2 regions of the Mesorhizobium sp. M0051 genome follow, and region 1 is predicted to be linked to the other one. Evidence: predicted binding sites of a transcription regulator. Region 1 holds the regulator's gene; the other holds the start of a gene.
What was found. Region 1 encodes PhoB, which activates phosphate uptake and scavenging genes when phosphate is short. Its sites were predicted from a motif close to TGTCATNNANCTGTCAT; they were not measured.
Positions count from the first base shown of each region.

Region 1 (3,414 bases):
CCATTTCCGATGTCGATCTATGAAAACATCGCGTTCGGCATCAGGCTCTACGAGAAGCTGAACAAGTCGGAGATGGACGGCCGCGTCGAGCAGGCGCTGAAGCGCGCGGCACTCTGGACCGAGGTCAAGGACAAGCTTGACGCCAGCGGCCTCAGCCTCTCCGGCGGTCAGCAGCAGCGGCTCTGCATCGCCCGCACCGTAGCGGTGAAGCCGGAAGTCATCCTGCTCGACGAGCCCGCTTCGGCGCTCGACCCGCTGTCGACCGCCAAGATCGAGGAGCTCATCGACGAGTTGCAAGCCGATTACACGATCGTCATCGTCACCCACAACATGCAGCAGGCGGCGCGCGTATCGAAGCAGACGGCCTTCATGTATCTGGGCGAGCTGGTCGAGTTCGACCGCACGGAGAGGATATTCACGTCGCCCCGCGAGAAGCGCACGCAGGACTACATCACCGGCCGCTTCGGCTGAGCTCAGGCATACGAGGAACAGGATCATGAGCGAACATACAGTCGCTTCTTTCGACGAGGATCTCGGTCAGATCAGCAAGCTCATCAGCGACATGGGCGATCTCGCCAGCTCGATGGTCGGCGGTGCGACCAAGGCGCTCTTGAATTCCGACAACGCCTTGGCACAGCGCGTCGTCTCCGATGATGCGATCATGGACGCGCGCCAGCGCGAGCTCGACGACCGCGCAATCACGCTGATCGCCAAGCGGCAGCCGATGGCCGATGATCTGCGCCATGTCGTCGGTTCTATCCGCATGGCCGGCGATCTCGAACGCATCGGCGACCTTGCCAAGAACATCGCCAAGCGTGTCGGCACTGTCGGCCTCAGCGTCACGCCGCGCGACCTTTCGCACTCGATCGATGGAATGGCACAACTGGTGCTGATCCAGGTGCAGGGCGTCATCGAGGAATATGCGGCGCGTGACGCCGCCGCGCTGGCGAAACTGCGTGCCGACGACGAACGCATCGACGTCAAATACACCTCCGTGTTCCGCGAGCTTCTCACCTATATGATGGAAGACCCGCGCAACATCACCGCGTGCACGCATCTTTTGTTCTGCGCCAAGAACCTCGAGCGCATCGGCGACCATGTCACCAACATCGCGGAAAATGCCTATTATGTTTTGACCGGCACGCAGCTGCCGGCCAATCGTCCGAAACAGGACGAGACGACAATGTCCGCGCCCGCGGCATGACGACAGGGGTAACCAGCCGATGATCGCGCCACGCATCATGGTGGTGGAGGACGAGGAGCCGCTAGGCGTGCTGCTCCGTTACAATCTGGAGTCCGAGGGCTATCAGGTCGAGGTCGTGACGCGCGGCGACGAGGCCGAGATCCGGCTGCAGGAGAACGTGCCTGACCTTCTGGTGCTCGACTGGATGGTACCGGCGGTCTCCGGCATCGAACTCTGCCGGCGCCTGCGAATGCGTCCCGAGACCGAGCGGCTGCCGATCATCATGCTGACCGCGCGCGGCGAGGAGAGCGATCGCGTGCGGGGCCTCTCGACCGGCGCCGACGATTATCTGGTAAAGCCGTTTTCGACACCGGAGTTCATGGCCAGGGTCAAGGCGCTGCTGCGCCGTGCCAAGCCGGAACTGCTGTCCAGCGTGCTGAAGGTCGGCGACATCGTGCTCGATCGAGAATCGCACCGGGTCTATCGCAAGAAGAGCGAGATCCGGCTCGGGCCGACCGAATTCCGCCTGCTCGAATTCATGATGCGCCATCCCGGCCGCGTGTTCTCGCGCAGCCAGCTGCTCGACAACGTCTGGGGCGAAACGATCTACATCGACGAACGCACGGTAGACGTGCATGTCGGGCGGCTGCGCAAAGCCGTCAACAACGGCCGCATGCCCGACGTCATCCGCACCATTCGGGGCGCAGGCTACGCGATCAGGGAAGACTAGCCGATAGATCGGAACCAAGGTTCAAATTCGATCAGCAGGTCGTCGCCAATGGCCACGCGATGGCAGACATTCAAGCAGGCGGCATCGAAGTCTAAACTGCCCTTCGCGGTCGCGGGCTCGCGCGTACCTTGACTGGCTGGCGATTGCCTTCCGATCTCCCAATTCGCTTTTCTGCCAGGCTGGCCGCAGGAAGCACGGCCCGTGACACTTTAGTTGGTCACATTGCTATCTTGCCCGCAGACCTCCGATCAAAGTCGCGCGCCTCAAGAAACAATTTGAACTAATATGGCTATGTGCCCGCTAGAGGATGTGGTTTCGCATAAATTCGCAATTTTATTAAAAATTGCATCCGACTAAGAGCGAGTTTCCCTCTTCTTTATTGATTGTATGTGCTCCGAATAGTCAATACGATCTTGGATCTGATGATGATTCCGCGGGAACGATCTCGTTCGTTGCAACGTTGCTTTGAAAGCGGTCGCCGGACGCTGCGCCGAATGATTTGACCAGGTCGGACACTAAAGAGGAAGGATTTCTGATGAGCACGGTCTTAAACGCCAAAGGTATTCCTCTTCCCTACACCGGCGCGTCCAGTCATTGGTTCTCGGCAACCGGAGCCGGGGCCGAACTGCATGGCACTTCAGGCAACGACTCCTTCTGGGGAGACACCGGCGTCTATGTCACGATGTACGGTGGCGCCGGCGATGACTACTATCACCTCTATTCCACCAACAATAAGGCGGTCGAAGATCCCGGGGCCGGGATCGACACGATCGACACCTGGATGAGCTACAAGCTCCCCGACAATTTCGAGAACCTGGTCGTTACCGGCGCCAATCGATATGCGTTCGGAAATGCGTTGGACAACATCATCAAGGGCGGGTCGGGTCATCAGACGCTGGATGGCGGCAAGGGAAATGATGTCCTGATCGGCGGTGACGGCGCCGACACTTTCGCCATCTCCAAAGGAAATGGGAGCGATCTTATCTTCGATTTCGGTGCGACCGATGTGGTGCGCCTTAACGGCTATGACTTCACTTCGTTCGACGCCGTCCGTTCGCAGATGGTTCAGGTGGAATCGAACGTGATGCTGAACCTCGGATCTGACGAGATCCTGGTGTTCAAGAATACGACCATCGACAAGTTGCAGCCCACCCAGTTCGAACTGCCGATAGACAAGTCCGGAATGACGCTGTCCTTCTCCGACGAATTCAACACGCTGAGCCTTCGGGACGGGCAGGACGGCACGTGGAATTCCAATTTCTCGTGGGGCGCGCCGAACGGCAGCACATTGAGCAGCAATGGCGAGTTGCAATGGTATATCGACGCCAATTACGGGCCGACGAGTTCCGTCCACCCGTTCAGCGTTGAAAACGGCGTCCTCACCATCACCGCCGCGCAGGCGCCGGAGGACATCAAGCCTCTGATCAACAACTACGAATACACATCGGGGATACTGACGACCCACGACACCTTCGCGCAAACCTACGGCTATTTCGAAATG
Region 1 covers NZ_JAMYUT010000017.1:69,778-73,191, forward strand. Annotated here, with positions in the region: gene pstB (phosphate ABC transporter ATP-binding protein PstB) at 1-471, shown strand, start outside; gene phoU (phosphate signaling complex protein PhoU) at 497-1,204, shown strand; gene phoB (phosphate regulon transcriptional regulator PhoB) at 1,224-1,913, shown strand; gene eglC (endo-1,3-1,4-beta-glycanase EglC) at 2,449-3,414, shown strand, end outside.

Region 2 (3,414 bases), on a different contig from region 1:
ACAATAAGGATCGCATCCAGCCGATGATCGACCTGTTCAAGGCGGTGAACGCGCCTTGCATCGTCTATGGCGAGGTCGGCCGCTCGATCCAGGGCGACCGCTCCAAACCGCTGGCCACCAAGCCGAAGCTGTCGGACGACGAGATGAAGGCCTATGCGAAGCGCCTCACCGAATTCGGCGAATGGTGCGGCGAGCAAGGCATGCCGCTGTCCTACCACCACCACATGGCGGCGGTGGTCGAGACCGAGCCGGAGCTCGATGCCTTCATGCGCTATTCGGGCGAAGGCATTCCATTGCTGCTCGATGCAGGCCATCTGGCATTCGCCGGCGGCGACGTGCTGCGCGCCATCGACAACCATCATAAGCGCATCAGCCATGTTCATGTGAAGGACGTGCGCATGGGCGTGATCGAGAAACTCGACCGCACGAAACAGTCCTTCCTCGACGCGGTGGCGCTGGGTGCCTTCACGGTACCGGGCGACGGCTCGCTGGATTTCGGCGCCATCGTGCAGCGCTTTGCCGACCATGGCTATGAGGGCTGGTTCGTGGTCGAGGCCGAGCAGGATCCGAAGAAGAACCCGCCGCTCAGGATGGCGCAGGTCGGCTACAAGGAATTGATGCGCGTCATGACCGCCGCCGGCTACACGGTCGAAACGCAAGGCTTTCCAAATTTCTGATCAAGGGAGGCCTGATGCGATGGGTTCCCGGCGAAGCCGATTGCTGTAGATTGGCCCGATGAAAGATTACGAACACCCCTTCTTCCGGCCTTTGTGGCGGCGTGTCGCCGTCGTCGCGGTCTGCGTCATCTGGTCGATCATCGAGTTCGCCACCGGCACGCCGTTCTGGGGCGTCATCGCGCTTGGTTTCGCCGGCTACGCCGTCTGGCAGTTTTTTTACCTCTATAAGCCGGCCGACGAGGGCAAGGCCGAGGCCGAACCGAAGGAGTGACTGATCGCATGCGTTGGCGATTAGCTTGCGGCGCTTCTCGCTTCGTCATCCTGGGGCGGAGTAAGGAGCGAAGCGACGCAGCGCAGACCCCGGGATCCATGCCGCGACATCAAAACAGCCGCCGCGGTGCAGAATTCCGTTCCGCTGCGCTCTTGGACTGAGGTTACGGCATGGATCCTAGGGTCTCCGCGACGGAGCTTCGCTCCTGCTACGCCCTAGGATGACGAAGTTGGGAGACTTCGGCCAATTCTCGAAGATTTGCGATAGGAGAGACACAATGTCGAAGCTGCTCGTCAAAGCCAATAAGGGCCATGGCCGCGTTGCCCATGTGACGCCGGAGAACGCCAGCTGGACCTATGTCGGTTTCGACCTGCATCGGCTGAAGCCCGGCGAGAGCGCTTCCGGAAAAACCGATGATCGCGAAGTCTGCCTGGTGTTCGTCACCGGCAAGGGCACGGCTTCCGCCGGCGACAAGGAGCTCGGCCTGCTCGGCGAGCGCATGTCGCCCTTCGAGGGCAAGCCGTGGTCGGTCTATGTGCCTGAGGGATCCGACTGGTCGGTGACGGCGGACACCGAGCTGGAACTCGCCGTCTGCTCGGCGCCGGGCCTTGGCGGCGGCCTGCCGGTTCGCGTCATCGCGCCGAACGATCTCGGCCAGGAGGTGCGCGGCAAGGGCACCAACACGCGCTACGTCACCAACATATTGCCGGAGGGCAAGCCGGCCGATTCGCTGCTGGTGGTCGAGGTCATCACACCCGGCGGCCATACGTCGAGCTATCCGCCGCACAAGCATGACCAGGACAATCTGCCTGAGGAATCCTATCTCGAGGAAACCTACTATCACCGTCTCAACCCGCCGCAGGGCTTTGCCTTTCAGCGCGTCTACACCGACGCCGACAAGAATGGCCATCGCGCGCTCGACGAAGCGATGGCGATCGAGGACGGCGATGTCGTGATGGTTCCCAAGGGCTATCATCCCTGCGCTGCCTGCCACGGCTACGACCTCTATTATCTTAACGTGATGGCCGGACCGAAGCGGACGTGGAAATTCCACAATGCGCCTGAGCACGAATGGCTGATGAAGGCCTGATCGATCGTCTCTTCCGGGTAAAGCTGTTGGTCCAACCCGGAAAAAACGTCGGCTAAAGACCGGAAGGCTCGATTTGCCTTCGAAAACCCGTCAAAGCTTCGTCAATCCGTCATGGAAATCACCTATGGCAAGGGACTGACGAGGACTTCCTCATGCGCTACGCCCTCTATTTCACCCCCCGGCAGGACGAGCCACTGGCGCGGATCGCCGCCAACTGGCTTGGCCGCGACCCATTTGGCGGCGCGACAACGCCGGCAAAGGCGGTGGCCGACCTGTCGGCGGCGGAGGTTGCTTTCCACACAGCTTCGGCGCGCCGCTATGGTTTTCACGCGACGCTGAAAGCCCCTTTCCGCCTGGCCGCCAGCGAAACCGACGCCTCGCTGCGCGCCGCACTCGACCATTTTGCCGAGGCGACGCCGGCGGTGAGCATCCCGCGTCTCATCGTCAGCCAGATCGATGGCTTCTTCGCACTGGTGCCGGAAGGCCCGCTGCCGGCGCTCAACCGCTTCGCCGATGATGTGGTGCTCGGCTTCGACCGGTTTCGTGCGCCGTTGACCGAGGCGGAAATCGAGCGGCGCAGCCCGGATTCGCTGAAGCCGGCCGAGTTCCGCAATCTCTGCCAATGGGGCTACCCCTATGTATTCGAGACCTTTCGCTTCCACATGACGCTGTCCGGCCGAGCGGGGCCACAGGAAAGCCCTCGTTTGCGCGCAGCAATCGACAGTCTGTTTGCGCAGGTGCTGCAACAGCCGCTGCTGGTGGATGCGCTGACGTTGTTCGTCGAAACCGAACCGGGCGCACCGTTCATGGTGCTTTCGCATCATGCGCTCGGGCGCCGCCCGGCCAGAAAAACTGCCTGACACCCAGCCGGAATAACCCCAGCCGGAATAACCAAGGGCTGCCTGAAATGACCGCCGAGACTGTTCTCCACAACGCCCGCATCGTGCTTGCCGACGAGATCGTCGAGGGTTCGCTGGTGCTGCGCGACGGCTTTATCGCCGGTATCGACGCCGGCGCCAGCCAGACTAATGGGAGCATGGCCGGCGAGGATATGGGCGGCGACTACATCATTCCCGGGCTGGTCGAGCTCCATACGGACCACCTCGAAGGCCATTACGCGCCGCGGCCCAAGGTGCGCTGGAATCCGATCGCCGCCGTGCTCGCCCATGACGCGCAAGTGGCGACCGCGGGCATCACCACCGTGCTCGACGCCTTGCGTGTCGGCATGGACGAGGACGCCGACCTGACATCCGCCGACATCCGCAAGCTGGCCGATGCGATCGAGGACAGCGTACAGCAGGATCGTCTGCGGGCCGACCACTTCATCCATCTGCGCTGCGAGGTTTCGGCGCCGGACTGCCTCAAGGCGTTTGCCA
Region 2 covers NZ_JAMYUT010000020.1:8,631-12,044, forward strand. Annotated here, with positions in the region: gene iolE (myo-inosose-2 dehydratase) at 1-677, shown strand, start outside; gene NKJ90_RS20400 (hypothetical protein) at 736-948, shown strand; gene iolB (5-deoxy-glucuronate isomerase) at 1,226-2,038, shown strand; gene NKJ90_RS20410 (DUF1045 domain-containing protein) at 2,191-2,898, shown strand; gene NKJ90_RS20415 (alpha-D-ribose 1-methylphosphonate 5-triphosphate diphosphatase) at 2,946-3,414, shown strand, end outside.
Region 2: a site for PhoB is predicted at 2,135-2,151, ahead of NKJ90_RS20410 (DUF1045 domain-containing protein). Genes of this name have one in related genera too.